2 regions of the Streptomyces sp. NPDC020747 genome follow, and region 2 is predicted to be linked to the other one. Evidence: riboswitches for the same ligand, from Rfam matches in the RefSeq annotation. Region 2 holds a riboswitch; the other holds the start of a gene.
What was found. Region 2 has a riboswitch for cyclic di-AMP ahead of ACH4YP_RS05775 (NlpC/P60 family protein). Riboswitches for the same ligand answer to the same signal wherever they lie in the genome.

Region 1 (7,710 bases), on a different contig from region 2:
TTCGAGCGAAGAATCCGCAGCTTCCAGCCCCGCAGAAGCCGAGTGACCCAGGGCCAGGCGGACGCGCTCCAGCGCCTGTGGCCCAAGTGGGGCCTGGACATCGACGGCCGGCACCCCCTGGACCTCAAGGATCTCTTCGCCGCCGACATCCCGGTCGTCCTGGAGATCGGCTTCGGCATGGGCGAGGCCACCGCGCGGATGGCCGCCGAGGACCCCGCCACCGGCATCCTCGCCGTGGACGTCCACACCCCGGGCCAGGGCAACCTCCTGAACCTCGCGGACCGAGCCGGCCTGTCCAACCTCCGCGTGGCCAACGGCGACGCGATCATCCTGCTCCGCGAGATGCTGACCCCGGACTCCCTGGACGGCCTGCGCGTCTACTTCCCGGACCCCTGGCCCAAGAAGCGCCACCACAAACGCCGCCTGATCCAGCCGGAGTTCCTCACCCTCGCCGCGTCCCGCCTCAAGCCGGGGGCACTGCTGCACTGCGCGACGGACTGGGAACCGTACGCCGAGGTCATGCTCGAAGTCCTCACCGCGCACCCGGACTTCGAGAACACCCAGCCGGACGGCGGCTACGCGCCACGCCCCGGCTTCCGCCCCCTGACACGTTTCGAGGGCCAGGGCCTGGACAAGGGACACGTGGTGAACGATCTGCTCTTCCGCCGCGTACGGCATACCGACCACACGATCAACTAGGGCCGCACGACACACGACATGGGGACCGTACGGTCGGCCTGAATGGGCCACAAGGCGGAGCCACACCACGCACCGCCCCCGCGCGCCCCCGGCAGTGCGCTCTCGCGGCCCACGCCCCTCCCTCGTTAGGGTCTTTGTCATGGCCACCGGTCCCCCGCTCCCGCCGCCCCCCGGCTTCCCTCCCGGCATCCCCGCCGGAGGCGTCCCGCACTGGTGGCAGCGCAAGTGGGTCCGCTACAGCGCCCTGACCACCCTGCTCGCCCTCTCCGGCCTCGTCATCCTGGCCCTGGTCCGCAAACAGACCGGCACCGAGGGCTTCCTGGTGGGCCTGGGCCTCGCCGTACTCCCGGTCCCGCTCCTCGTCGCCGCGTTCCGCTGGCTGGACAGGGTGGAACCGGGCCCCTGGCGGAACCTGCTCTTCTCCTTCGCCTGGGGCGCCTGCGCCGCCGCGCTCATAGCCATCGTCGCGAACAGCTTCGCGACGAGATGGATAGCGACGGCGACGGCGGACCCGTCCAGCGCCGACACCCTGGGCGCGACGGTCATAGCGCCCATAGTCGAGGAGTCGGCGAAGGCAGCAGCCGTCTTACTCGTCTTCCTGTTCCGCAGACGGGAGTTCACGGGAATCCTCGACGGCGTGGTGATAGCCGGCGTCACGGCGACCGGCTTCGCGTTCACCGAGAACATCCTCTACCTCGGCACGGCGTTCGGCACGGACCAGCTCAGCGGCGGCAGCGGCATCGCCTCCGTCACGGCGGCGACCTTCTTCGTACGCGTGATCATGTCGCCGTTCGCGCACCCGCTGTTCACCGTGCTCACGGGCATCGGCTTCGGCATCGCGGCGCTGTCCGCGGACCGCCACCAGGTACGCCGCGTACTCCTCCCGATCATCGGACTGCTGCTCGCGATGGGCATGCACGCGATGTGGAACGGCTCGTCGACGTTCGGCGAGTACGGCTTCTTCGCGGTCTACGCGGCTTTCATGGTCCCGGCGTTCGGCCTGCTGACCTGGCTGGTCATCTGGACCCGCCAGCGCGAACTGGGCACGATCCGCGCCGAACTCCCCGCGTACGCGATGGCGGGCTGGCTCACCGCCCCCGAGCCGTTCGTCCTCGGCTCGATGAAGGCACGGCGGCTGGCCCGCGAGTACGCCACGCACCACGGCGGTCGCGCGGCGGGCAGGGCGGTCGCGGAGTACGAGGCGTACGCGACGTCGCTGGCGTTCCTGCGCCACCGGGGCCGCAAGGGCCGCGCGGGAGCCGACTTCGTCGTACGGGAACGGGAGTTGCTCCACGAACTGTGGACGCGCCGGGAACCGGCCCGCCCGGCTCTCCTGTACGCGGCCCGGGCGACGGCTCCGGCACCGGTGGCACCGCAGTGGCAGGGCGGCTACGGCTACCCGGCCCCGACGCCGTACACGTACAACCCGTACCGCTCCTGAGAAACGCACCCCCGACCTCAGCCGGAAGCAGCGGTCAGCCTCCCCGACTCCCCCTCCGTGAGGTCAAGTCCGGCCACCCCCAGCAACGCCGGAAGCTGCTCAACCGTACGAGCGCTGGCGATAGGGGCAACGACGGTCGGCCGGGACGCGAGCCAGGCCAGAGCCACGGTGGCGGCCTCGACCCCACGTTCCCGCGCGACCTCGTCGAGCGCGGCCAGCACCCGCGGCCCCCGCTCCGACTCCAGATGCGCACCCGCGGACCCGGCCCGCGCGCTGTCGACCACGGCACCCGCCCGGTACTTGCCGGTGAGGAAGCCCGAGGCGAGCGAGGAGTAGGGGACGACGGCCAGACCTGCCCGGGAGGCGACGTCCCTCAACGGGCCCTCGTACGAGTCGCGGGAGACGAGGTTGTACCGGGGCTGCAGCGCGACGTACCGCGCGAGGCCCTCGCGGTCGGAGAGGTCGAGGGACTCCTGGAGCCGCTCGGGAGAGAGGTTGGACGCGGCGATCGCGCGCACCTTGCCGGCGCGGACGAGCTCGTCCAGGGCCGTGATGATCTCCTCGACCGGCACGGACGGATCGTCGAAGTGGGTGTAGTACAGGTCGATGTGGTCCGTCTTCAGCCGCCGCAGTGACGCGTCGGCCGCGGCCTTGATGTTCGCCCCGGACAACCCCTTGTACCGGGGGTGCGCGCCGACCTTGGTGGCGACGACGACGTCGGCGCGGTTGCGGCGCGCGGCGAGCCAGTCGCCCAGGACGGTCTCCGACTCACCGCCCTCGTTGCCCGGCGCCCAGGCCGAGTAGGTGTCGGCGGTGTCGACGAAGTTCCCGCCCGCGGCGGTGTAGGCGTCGAGTACGGCGAAGGACTGCGCCTGGTCGGCGGTCCAGCCGAAGACGTTGCCACCGAGCGAGAGCGGGAAGACATCGAGGTCGGACGAACCCAGCCTGCGGAGAGAACTCATGGATGGGTCAACAGCCGTACCGGACGACTGTATTCCACACCCAGCCCCCTCAGGCCCGCCCTACGGAGTGAGCCCCTTGCCCCGCAGCCACGCCATCGGGTCGATGCCGTCGCCGCCGCTGGTGTGGACCTCCAGGTGGAGGTGCGCCCCGGTGACGTTGCCGGTCGCGCCCACGCGGCCGATGATGTCGCCGGTGCTCACCTTCTGCCCGACGCTGACGCCGATCGACGACTGGTGCGCGTACCAGAGCTCCGTACCGTCGTCGAGCGTGAGGACCGTGCGGTAGCCGTACGAGCCGTTCCAGCCGGCCTCGGTGATCGTGCCGCTGTGAACGGCCTTGATCGGGGTACCCGTGGGAGCGGCGAAGTCCAGACCCGTGTGCTGACCGGACGACCACAGCGCACCGGACTGCCCGAAGGTGGAGGTGATCGTGTACGAGGAGGTGGGCAGCGTGAACTGCTTGGCGAGCTCGGCGAGGCGCGCGGCCTCGGCCTTCTCCTTGGCCGCCTGGTCCGCCTTCTTCTCGGCGGCGGCGACCTTGGCCTCGGCGGCGTCCCGCTCCTTGGCGGCCAGCGTGGCGGCCTTCTTCGCGGCGGCGGCCTCGGCGGCCTCCTGGGCCTCGCGGTCCACCTGGTCCTGCTGCTCCTCGGCCTGGAGCATGATGCGGGCGCGCAGGGCCTCGCCCGCGTCCGAGTTGCCCTGCTCGGCGTCGGCGGTGGTGAGGCCGACGGCGGTGATCGGGGTGCTGGATCCCTCGGGGGCGTCGTCGTCCGAGAACGGCGAGCCGACGTTCGGCAGGTCGGGGATCGAGATCGACACCGGCGGCTTGCCGGTCTGCGCGGTGGCCATGCCACCCGCGCCGACGGCGGCTATGACACCGACGCCCAGAACGGTCGAGCTACGGGCGAGTCCGCCGCCGCCGCGCTGCTTGGCGACGCGGTGCCGGCCGCGGACGGGAAGGACGGTCTCCGCGCTGGGATTCCAGACCTCCCACGTCTCCTCGTCCTTACGGGCGCCGTAGGCGAAGGTGTCGGGCTTCTTGTCACCCGAGGACTCACCCGTCAACTCATTCGGCACGAACGAGGGTGTGGGGGCAGGCCGGTTGGACGCCACGTAGGCGCACTCCTTTCCTTCCTTCTCGCCTACCGGGTTAGCTGACGGGTTCGGAGCAGGAAGGTCTCCTACGCGCGTCAACCGCGGTGCGCTACACCGCGAAGACGAGCGATTCACCCCAAGTGGTGGTTCCCCGGTTCCCTTGCGGGATTCGGCGCGTGCGCACGGAGCCGACTCTTGTGACGGCTGGGACTACCGCGCTGCGTTATCGAACGTTAATAGACCCGGGCACCGGATTCCAAGCCGTTCCTGATGATCGTTACGGCTCTTGGCCTGGACTTACGGGTCATGAGCGGAGTAAATCGGGCGAGTTGATCGACATTCAGGAGCGGGAGCCCTGTTGATGGTGCGTCAGTTGTTGAGCAGAGGGATTCCGTTCGACTACCAACGGTGATAGAGGCCGCCGCAAGAGCGACGCATCTCACGATCATCGCGCCCTCACGACCGCCGTGCCCTCACGCCCGCCGCACCGCGAGCAGTGCCATGTCGTCCGTGGCCCCGCCTCCGGTGTGCAGCAGGACGTCGTCGAGTACCGCGGCGAGCAACGCGTCGGGCCCGGGAAAGACCCGCCCGGACAACCGCCGGGCCGGATCGTAGAAGACGCCCCGCCGGTCCCGCGCCTCGGACAGCCCGTCCGTGTGGAAGAGCAGCATGGCCCCGCCCGGGAACTCCTCCTGCTGCGCCCGGTCGGGCCAGGTCCCCAGCGCCCCCGTCCCGAGCGGCAGCGCGGGCTCGGCCGCGGCGAGCGTACGTACCTCTCCGTCGCCGTACAGCAGCAGGGGCCCGGGGTGGCCGCGGTTCACGAGGCGTACGACCGGGGTGCCGTGCGGGATCTCGGCGAGCACGGCGGTGGTGAAGTCCTCGAAGGCCGCGACGATGTCGCGCCGGACGCCCTCGCGCGCGAGCGCCCGCTCCAGCCGCTGGGCGACCGCCTCCAGGCTCGCCTCCTGCTCGGCGGCCTCACGGAAGGCACCGATGAGCACGGCGACGACGGAGACCGCCCCCATGCCCTTGCCCCGTACGTCGCCCACGAGGAGCCGTACGCCGTGCGGGGTGTCCTGCACGGCGTACAGGTCGCCCCCGATGAACGCGCCCTCCTGCGCCGCCTCGTACCGTGCCGCGATATCGAGGCCGCCGATCCGCGCCGCGGGTTCGGGCAGTACGGCCCACTGGGCGGCCTCCGCGATCTCGCGGGCGGTGGCGAGGCGCGCGTCGCCCCGGTGCACGAGCCGGTTGATGCCCACGGCGAGGACGGCGGCCGTGGCCACGGTGAGGACCTCGGTGACCGCGCTCACGTCGAAGGCGAACCTGAGATGTACGACGGCCATGGCCGCGGTCGCCGCGATTCCCGTCCACACGGTGGCGCCGAGCGAGAACAGGGGTGCCGCGATGAGCACCGCGGCCGTGAAGAAGGGAGCCGCGGTGAAGTCCTGCGGGGTGAGGAGGTCGTAGCAGACACCCGCGACGATCAGCAGCGCCGGCAACGCGCGGACGAGGGTGCTCGGATACGAGGCGGTCCTCTCCACGGGCTCGACGCGCACCGGTTCCTGCTTCTGCTCCGGTCCCTGCTCCTCCACCTGTCCAGGCTTCCGGGAGCGGGGGCGGCGGGCGAGCGGACGAGGACCGGGCGGGTGAAGACACCCTGGGGACACCCGAGTCGAGATATCCGGGGAAACACCTGAGGCCGGAATCCTTGATCGGATTCCGGCCTCAGGCCTTCAGTAGCGGGGACAGGATTTGAACCTGCGACCTCTGGGTTATGAGCCCAGCGAGCTACCGAGCTGCTCCACCCCGCGTCGTTAAGACCACTGTACGCCATCCGCGGGACCCAAAGCACACGCGTTAACTTCGCCCGCGCTTCACCGGGTGGTTTGGTACGAAACATGCCGGTCGGCGGTACGGGCCGACAGTGCGGGTCGGCCCTGCGCATCGGCCGTACCGACGGGAAACGGGCCGGTCGGGCCAGGTCAGGTCAGGTCAGGTCGGGTCAGGTGACGGTTGGGTGCCTTCGCGTCGGCCTCGTACTCCGGGAGCACCAGGACGTCGGCGCCGGCCGCGGCCAGCAGCCCGCTCCCGTCCGCGCCCGCCACGAAGGTGTCCGGCTCCCGCCAGGCGGTCACGACCCTGCGTACGCCCGCGTCGAGGATCAGCCGGGCGCAGGGCGCGGGCCGTGACGCGCGGCGGGCGCACGGCTCCAGGCTGCTGTAGACGGTGGCGGTCGCGAGCCGCGGATCACCCGGCCCGATCTTGGCGAGGGCGGCCTCCTCGGCGTGCGAGACGGGGTCGGACTCGCGGGAGTACCCGCGGGCCAGCTCCGTACCGTCGGCCGCGACGACGACCGCGCCGACGCTGAACGCGGTCCGCGAGGGCGGACACTCGGCGGCCAGTTCGCAGGCGAGCGCCAGCCACCGGTGGTCGGCGGCGGAGGGTACGGGCCCGGTGCCGGGCGCGGTGGGGACGTACCGCATGAGGACGACGTCCCCCACGGGCCGCGTCTCGACCAGCCGCAGCCGGTTGCGGGGGCCGCCCGGGTAGTCGCCGGGGCCGAACAGCCGGGGCGCGTCCGGCTCCCCCACGACGAGGGGCGCGAGGGCGAGCTGCAGCTCGTCGGCGAGGCCCTGGCGGAGCAGCTGGGTGTGGACGCGGCCACCGCCCTCGACCATGAGCCGCCGTACGCCGCGCACGTCGTGGAGATGGGTGAGTACGGCCCGCCAGTCGACGTCCGGTCCCACGGGGACGACGCCGACGCCGAGCCCGCGCAGCGCTTCGGTGGCCTTGGCGGCCCCCTCGTCGCTCGTGTAGACGACCTTCTCGCCGCCCGTGGACCAGAAGTTGGCGTCGGGGTCGAGGTCGCCGCTGCCGCTGACGGTGACCTTCAGCGGGTACTCCGGCCGTCCGGCGGCGACCCGGGCCGCGCGGCGCTCCGCGGAGTTGACGAGGAGCCGGGGGTTGTCGGCGCGCAGGGTGCCCGCGCCGACGAGGATCGCGTCGGACCCGGCCCGTACCTCGTCGACCCGGTCGAAGTCGGCCGGCCCGGAGAGCAGCAGCCGTCCGGGGCCGGTGTCGTCCAGGCAGCCGTCCAGGGAGACGGCGGCGGACAACAGGACGTAGGGGTGAGGCATGAACGCGCTCGCTTTCGGACTCTCTCGGGCTCTCGGACACTTTCGAAGGCGGAGCCGGGGCTTGCCCGGAGGACGGTCGGGGCTTGGTTCAAGTTTGAAACAAACCTACACTGGGAGCATGACGACCCGCTGGCTCACCTCCGAGGAGCAGCGCGCCTGGCGCGCTTACATCGCCGCGTCCCATCTTCTGGAGGACGCGATCGACCGGCAGCTCCAGCAGGAGGCCGGCATGCCGCACCTTTACTACTCCATCCTGGCCAACCTCTCCGACGCGCCGGGCCACAGCCTGCGCATGACGGACCTCGCGGAGAGCACGAAGATCACCCGCAGCCGGCTGACGTACGCGGTGACCCGCCTGGAGAAGGACGGGGCC
Region 2 (7,710 bases):
ACGCCGGAAGCGTGTCCAAGCTGCTCGCGCCCGCGCTGCGGATGGGGTGGGTCGTGGCGCCCGCGCGCTACCGGGAGGCGCTGGTCGCCGCGAAACGGTACGCCGACCTGGGCAACGCGGTTCTGCCCCAGCTCGTGCTGGCCCGGCTGATGGAGTCGGGGGAACTGGAGCGGCACCTGCGGCTGGTACGGCGGCGCCATCGGCGTCGGCGGGACGCGATGATCGGGGCGATACGGGCGCATCTTCCGGGGGCCGTGGTGCATGGGGCCGCGGCCGGACTGCATCTGCTGATCACGTTCGGCGGGGACGACAGCGCCGGAACCGACGCCAGTGCCGGAACCGATGACAGCGGACGAACCGGGGACAGCGGAGGAACCGGGGACTTCAGGGATGCCGACCTCGCCGCCGCCGCGCTGGCCCGCGGGGTCAAGGTGCACCCGCTCTCCTGGCACCGCCAGCGCCCGGGTGGCCCGCCAGGGCTGCTGCTCGGTTACGCGGCGTCCTCGGTGTCGGCGATCGAGGAGGGGGTCGCCGTACTGGGTGAGGCCGTTGTCCGCTGCTCGGTGGGTGCCGGTGTCCGGGGCCCCAACACCCGCACGGCCCACCGATAGTGGCGTACGGCCTTCACCACGCCGATGAGACCGGTCAGCCAGAGGATGAATCCGATCCCCGTCACGAGCACCACGTCGCTGTAGGCGTCCCGTCCGGTCTTCGCCTCCGCCGCCCCCGCGAACGACGTCCACAGCCCGAACGCGCAGACGGTGAGCGAGGAGAGCAGCCAGAAGAGACTCAGACCGGAGGAACGCAGCCGGGCGTCCGCGGGCTGATGGTTGTCCAACCGCAGCCAGGCGTCGAGAAGTTGGCTGATATGGCGGTCCCGCCGGACGGCGAGGACGACAGCCACGACGGAGGGCGCCAGTGAGGCCAGGCCGAGGACAGCGAAGAGCGGCCCCAGGATGAACCCGGTGGGATCGCGCTGCTCCAGTTGCTGCAACGGCAGTACCAGCAGCGCCCATCCGATGATCGCGGTGACCGCCAGCAGCCACAGGAGCAGCACCCGGTGCACCCCGAGACTGCGTCTGCGCAGCTCCTCCAACGCCCGCCCGCGGTCGGCCAACAGCGCCGACCGACTGGGCCAGCCGCTGATGTACGCGGGCGGCGGCGGAAGCGGCAGCGTGGGGCCGGGCATCGAATCCTTCGGGAAGGCGACGGCGAACCAGGCGGAACAGGACGGAACGCAACAGGACGGAAGACAACAGGACGGAAGACAACAGGACGAAAGACAACGGGACGGACGGGAACGGGACGGAAGACAGCGAGGCAGAGTGAGAAGGGAACGGAGCGGAGCGCGACCGTGCGGTGCGGTGCGGCATTTCGAACAGTGCCACGCCGACGCTACCCCGCCGCTGTACCCAGGCGATGCCCATCCACGCCCGGCCGACGCCCGAACGGCTTGAACTCCCCCGCGCTCTCCACCAAACCCTGCCTGTTCCACCAACCTCCGCCTGATCGCCGGCCGGCTCACGCCACGCGCGTGGCCCCCGCGAACGGCATCTCGTCGATCGGTGCCACCCGCACCGGCGCCGACGGATTGGGCGCGTGGACCATCTGCCCGTTGCCCACGTACAGCCCCACATGGCTGATGCCCGAGTAGAAGAACACCAGGTCGCCGGGGCGCAGTTCGGACCGCGACACCCGCTGGCCCGCGTTGATCTGCGCGTACGTCGTGCGGGGCAGTTCGATCCCCGCGGCGCGGTACGCGGCCTGCATCAGCCCCGAGCAGTCGAAGGCGTCGGGACCGGTGGCGCCCCACACGTACGGGCTGCCGAGTTTTCCGTACGCGTACGAAATGGCGTTCGCCGCACGGGAGTTGGGGGCGGTGGCCGACGAACCGCTGCCGCCGCCCAGATCGCGCGGGCCCGCGGCGGAACGTGAGGCACGCGCGGTGTCCGCGTCGTCGGCGCCGATGCGGGCCCGGTCCGCGTCCGACAGCCGCGACAGCAGATCCCGTGCCTCTCCCAGCTTCCCGGTGACGGCCGTCTTGTGCCGCTTCAGCTCCGCCTGCCGCTCCTTGAGCGAGGTGAGTTCGACATGGGCGGCCCCGCGCAACTGCTCGATCTCGCGCAGCTGCCGGCGTACGCGCGACACGTTCGAGGCCTGCCTGCTGCCGGCCCGCTCGGCGAACGCGGCCCCGTCCAGGTACTGGTCGGGATCGGAGGAGAGCATGAGCCCCAGCGCGGGGTCGACGCCGCCGTCCCGGTACTGCGCGGCGGCCAGTGAACCGAGCGCCTCCCGCTCGGAGTTGAGCCGTTCCGTCCTGCGCGCGGCCTCGTCCCGCAGGGTGTCCAGGCGGCCCCGCGTCTTGGTCGACTTCTCCTTCGCGCCGTTGTACTTCTCGGTGGCGACCTCCGCCTCCTGGTACAACTTGTCGACCTTCGCCTTGACCTGAGCGGGTGTCAGCTCCGGGGCGGCGGCACCCGTCCCCTCGAACCCGGTCGCGCTCGCCGCGCCCGCAAGCGCGATGGTGAGGGCGGTGCGGGCCGTACTGCCGCCGACTGAGCGCTGTCTCGGCTTGCGGTGCGCTGCCACGTGCGATCCACGTCCTTCCGTACGGCCGCCGAGGCGTTGGTGCGGCTGCGGCGGCGGCCCTCAGGGGCCCGTTGCACGTCCGGCGGCGTTCCGCACAGGGGGAGCGGGCCGCCGCCGGACCTTCTCGGCGGTGGTGTCCGGATGCCGCCCCTGACCCGGGCGGTGGTGGGGAGCCGGTCACCTGGTGAAGGACGCTAAACCTGGGACCGCGGCGGGGGTAACGGCATGTACGGAAGTGGTGGGACTCGGACATGAGCTGACCGGGTGCGACCACGAGCCGGGCCCGGTGCCGCCGACTTGGCGTGGTGCGGTGACCGATGCGCGGATTGTGGTGAAACGGGCGGCGACCCGGTGCTATGGGCTCCGCCGGGGGCGGTGCGCGGTGGTGCGGAGGTGTCTGGTTAGTGTCCGGGCTCATGGACGTACTCATTCATGTCTTCGTAGCCCTGCACATCATCGGCATCGCGTCCCTCCTCGGCGGCTTTCTCACACAGCTGAAGGCCATGAGTGACGGCACGGCCCGCTTCAGTCCCGCCATGCTCCACGGCGCGCTGACCATGCTGGTCACCGGCGCGATCCTGGTCGGCCTCAACCAGGCCGACGACCAGACCGTCAACAACATCAAGATCGGCGTGAAGCTCGCCCTGCTGGTCGTGATCCTCGGCCTCGTGTACGTGAAACGGGACGAGGAGAAGGTGGAGAGCAGCCTGTTCGGCCTGGTGGGCGCGCTGACCACGGTGAACATCTTCATCGCGGTGCTCTGGACCTGAGTGGAGACCGGTGTGTTTCCACATGGGTCTCCACTCAGGTCTGCCTCCACTCAAGTCTGCGAAAAGCCCCTCACGCCGGGCGCACCACGCTGTGGATCGGCATGTAGTAGATCGACTCCTCGCGGACGTACGCCCCCGGCTTGGGCGCGTGGATCATCATGCCGTCGCCGATGTAGATGCCGACGTGGCTGATGTCGTCGTAGAAGAAGACCAGGTCACCGGGCTGTGCGCTGTTCACTGAGACCGTCGTGCCGGCCTTGACCTGGTCCCAGGTGGTGCGCGGGAGCGTGACGCCGGCGGCCTTCCAGGCGGCCTGGGTGAGGCCGGAGCAGTCGTACGAGCCGGGGCCGCTCGCGCCCCAGACGTACGGCTTGCCGATCTGGGCGCGGGCGAAGGCGAGCGCCTTGTCGGCCTTGGCGGTGGAGGCGGCTGGCCCGGACCCGGAGGTCCCCGAGGTGCTCCCGGAGCCCGTGGAGGTCCCGGTGCCGGTGCCCTGCGCGGCCTCCTGGCGCCGCCGCTCGGCGTCGGCCGCCTGCTGCCGGGCCAGCTCGTCCGCCTTGCGCTGGGCCTCTTCCTGCTTCTTCCGCTCGATCGCGGCGAGCCGCGCCTTCTCCTCGGTGGTCAGCTTCGAGAGGAGTTCGCGCGCCGTGGCGAGCTTCCGCTGGACGTCGGCCTTGGACGTCTTCAGCGAGCTCTGCGTCCTGGTGAGCGTCTCCAGGCTCTGGGACGCCTCCTGCCGCTTCTCCGTCGTGGCGGTCTGCTGCGTCACGTAGTCGTCGACGGACTGCTTCTGGCGGCTGGTCAGCCGGTCCATCAGCTGGGTCTGGTCGAAGTAGTCCTGCGGGTTGTCCGCGAGGAGCAGGGAGGCGGTGTCGGGGGCGGCGGCCCCGGTGCGGTACTGCGCGGCGGCGAACGTACCGAGCTCCTCGCGCGCGTCGTTGAGCTTCTCCGTGCGCCGTGCCACGTCGTCGAGCAGGGTGCCGACGCGCTTCTTCTGCTTGGTGGTCCTCTCCTTGGCCGCGTTGTACTTCTCGCCGGCCGTCTCCGCCTGGCGGTAGAGGTCGCCGACCTTCTTCTCGACTTCCTCGAGGCTCGGCTTGGGCTCCTCGGAGGGGGACGCGTTCGCCGTCTGGGAGAGAAGGGCCACCGAGGTCAGGGCCGCGGTGGCGAGGGCCGGAGTCCGTATGCCCATGGGACTGGGGGGCCGGGACTTGCGGTGTGGCGCCACGAGGGCGTCTCCTTCCGTCATCCGCCTACCGAGTTAGCTGTCGGGTTCGGGCGGGTGCTCCGGAAGGTTTGCCCTACGGTCCGTTTCCCCGAAGGGAGTTGGACCGATTCACCCCAAGGTCGGTTGGGTCCCCGGCTCCGTCGGCCACGAGGGCGTACCGGACTCGGCGGAGGCCGCTCGGCCCGGCGTGTTCGCCGGTGCGGGTCGTGCGGCCCACATAAAATTTAGCTAATTCGTGTGGCCCCTGTGAAGTTTGATGTGCGATATGCCCGATACGTTTTCGTGACCTTAGCTTTGGGCTCGACTCTCCGTGGTCAATTGGGAACGATCTACGGCGAGTTGTCCGGAGTGCGGTGACGGCGGCATCCCGAACGGTGGCTTCCGAGAGGGGCGTGGGGATCTGCGCCGTCGGCCAAGGCCCGCCCGCACCCGCGATAGGGGGTTCCCGGATTCCCGTTCCCACCGAAGCCGCAGGTCGGCCATCTGATCGCGGACCGCTACACGCCACCACCGGAGGGTGACGGGCCCGGCGTGAGCGGCCCCGGAAACCCGCACCCCCGCGGAGCGATCCCGTCGAGTTTTCAGGGTGGCGGCGGTGTGTCAGTGGGGGCGCCTAGACTCGGAGAGCGATGAGCAGCCTCTTTGATGACAGCTTCCTGGCGGACCTCAAGCCCTCGCGGGCCCACGACGAGGAGCCCCCGCCGCCCGAGGACGAGCCCCCGCCGCCGCCCGAGGACGAGGCGCCGGAGTCGGGGCCGGTTCCGGACGACTTGTTCGGCGGCCGCTTCGACGTGCCGTCGAGCAGATGGGGGTCCCCCCGCTCGAGCGAAGCCGAGAGTGGGGGAGGGTACTACCGCGACGGGGCCCCTCGCCCGCACGTGGACCCGGCCGCGCTCCTGGACGGGCTGAACGAGAACCAGCGCGCGGCGGTGGTCCACCACGGCTCGCCGCTGCTCATCGTGGCCGGCGCCGGCTCGGGCAAGACCCGTGTGCTCACGCACCGGATCGCCCACCTGCTGGGCGAGCGCAGGGTGCACCCGGGCCAGATCCTCGCGATCACCTTCACGAACAAGGCCGCGGGCGAGATGAAGGAGCGCGTCGAGCAGCTCGTCGGCCCGCGGGCCAACGCGATGTGGGTGATGACCTTCCACAGCGCGTGTGTACGGATCCTGCGGCGCGAGTCGAAGCAGCTCGGCTTCACCTCCTCCTTCTCGATCTACGACGCCGCCGACAGCAAGCGCCTCATGGCCCTGGTCTGCCGTGACCTGGACCTCGACCCCAAGCGCTTCCCGCCCAAGTCGTTCAGCGCCAAGATCTCGAACCTGAAGAACGAGCTGATCGACGAGGAGGACTTCGCGGCCCAGGCCGCCGACGGTTTCGAGAAGACCCTCGCCCAGGCCTACGCGATGTACCAGTCACGCCTGCGCGAGGCGAACGCGCTGGACTTCGACGACCTGATCATGACGACGGTCAACCTCCTGCGCGCCTTCCCGGACGTCGCCGAGCACTACCGCCGCCGCTTCCGGCACGTCCTGGTCGACGAGTACCAGGACACGAACCACGCGCAGTACGCACTCGTCCGCGAGCTCGTCGGCACCTCCGAGCACCCGGTCGACGTACCGCCCAGCGAGCACGACCTCCCGCCGGCCGAGCTGTGCGTGGTGGGTGACGCCGACCAGTCGATCTACGCCTTCCGCGGCGCGACCATCCGCAACATCCTCCAGTTCGAGGAGGACTACCCGAACGCGAAGACGATCCTGCTGGAGCAGAACTACCGCTCGACGCAGACGATCCTCACCGCCGCGAACGCGGTCATCGAGCGCAACGAGTCGCGCCGCCCCAAGAATTTGTGGACCAACGCGGGCGCCGGTGCCCAGATCACCGGCTATGTGGCCGACACCGAGCACGACGAGGCCCAGTTCGTCGCCGACGAGATCGACCGGCTCACGGACGCGGGCGACGCGAAGGCGGGCGACGTCGCCGTCTTCTACCGTACGAACGCGCAGTCCCGTGTCTTCGAAGAGGTCTTCATCCGCGTCGGCCTGCCCTACAAGGTCGTCGGCGGCGTCCGCTTCTACGAGCGCAAGGAGGTCCGGGACGTCCTCGCCTACCTGCGCGTGCTCGCGAACCCCGAGGACTCCGTACCGCTGCGCCGCATTCTCAACGTCCCCAAGCGCGGTATCGGCGACCGCGCCGAGGCGATGATCGACGCGCTCTCCCAGCGCGAGAAGATCAGCTTCGCGGAGGCGCTGCGCCGCGTCGACGAGGCGTACGGCATGGCGTCCCGCTCGACGAACGCCGTCAAGAAGTTCAACACGCTGATGGAGGACCTCCGCACGGTCGTCGAGTCGGGCGCCGGCCCGGCGACGGTCCTGGAGGCGGTTCTCGAACGGACCGGCTACCTCGCCGAGTTGCAGGCCTCGACCGACCCGCAGGACGAGACCCGCATCGAGAATCTCCAGGAACTGGCCGCCGTGGCCCTGGAGTTCGAGCAGGAGGCCGGCGAGGGCGAGGCACCGGGCGGGCTCTCCGCCTTCCTGGAGCGGGTCGCGCTCGTCGCCGACTCCGACCAGATCCCGGACGAGGAGGAGGACGGGTCCGGCGTGATAACGCTGATGACCCTCCACACCGCCAAGGGCCTCGAATTCCCCGTGGTGTTCCTGACCGGCCTGGAGGACGGCGTCTTCCCGCACATGCGCGCACTCGGCCAGACCAAGGAGCTGGAGGAGGAGCGCCGGCTCGCGTACGTCGGCATCACGCGCGCGCGGGAGCGGCTGTATCTGACCCGCGCCTCGATGCGCAGCGCCTGGGGCCAGCCCTCGTACAACCCGCCGTCCCGTTTCCTGGAGGAGATCCCGGAGACGCATCTGGAGTGGAAGCGCACGGGCTCCCTCGGCCCGGTGGCCTCCGGTCCGGTGTCCGGGGTGGCGGCCTCCCTGTCCTCCTCGCGCTCCCGCTCGGCCGCCTCGGGCGCGTCCGGCTTCGCCACCCGACGCGGCGGCGCCGCGGACAAGCCGGTGGTGTCACTCGCCGTCGGCGACCGCGTCACCCACGACCAGTTCGGCCTCGGCACGGTCGTCGGGGTGAAGGGCACGGGGGCGAACGCCGAGGCGACGGTCGACT

Region 1: linked by a shared signal. The riboswitch ahead of ACH4YP_RS09155 (M23 family metallopeptidase) and the one ahead of ACH4YP_RS05775 (NlpC/P60 family protein) in region 2 are both predicted to bind cyclic di-AMP.

Annotation. Positions count from the first base shown of each region.
Region 1 covers NZ_JBIRTJ010000003.1:20,086-27,795, forward strand. Annotated here, with positions in the region: gene trmB (tRNA (guanosine(46)-N7)-methyltransferase TrmB) at 1-699, shown strand, start outside; gene ACH4YP_RS09145 (PrsW family intramembrane metalloprotease) at 839-2,140, shown strand; gene ACH4YP_RS09150 (aldo/keto reductase) at 2,158-3,102, opposite strand; gene ACH4YP_RS09155 (M23 family metallopeptidase) at 3,163-4,215, opposite strand; cyclic di-AMP (ydaO/yuaA leader) riboswitch at 4,227-4,382, opposite strand; gene ACH4YP_RS09160 (PP2C family protein-serine/threonine phosphatase) at 4,671-5,792, opposite strand; tRNA gene ACH4YP_RS09165 (tRNA-Met) at 5,938-6,011, opposite strand; gene ACH4YP_RS09170 (dihydrofolate reductase family protein) at 6,183-7,337, opposite strand; gene ACH4YP_RS09175 (MarR family transcriptional regulator) at 7,456-7,710, shown strand, end outside.
Region 2 covers NZ_JBIRTJ010000002.1:148,337-156,046, forward strand. Annotated here, with positions in the region: gene ACH4YP_RS05760 (PLP-dependent aminotransferase family protein) at 1-611, shown strand, start outside; gene ACH4YP_RS05765 (NlpC/P60 family protein) at 1,522-2,589, opposite strand; gene ACH4YP_RS05770 (hypothetical protein) at 3,006-3,359, shown strand; gene ACH4YP_RS05775 (NlpC/P60 family protein) at 3,430-4,587, opposite strand; cyclic di-AMP (ydaO/yuaA leader) riboswitch at 4,594-4,766, opposite strand; gene pcrA (DNA helicase PcrA) at 5,217-7,710, shown strand, end outside.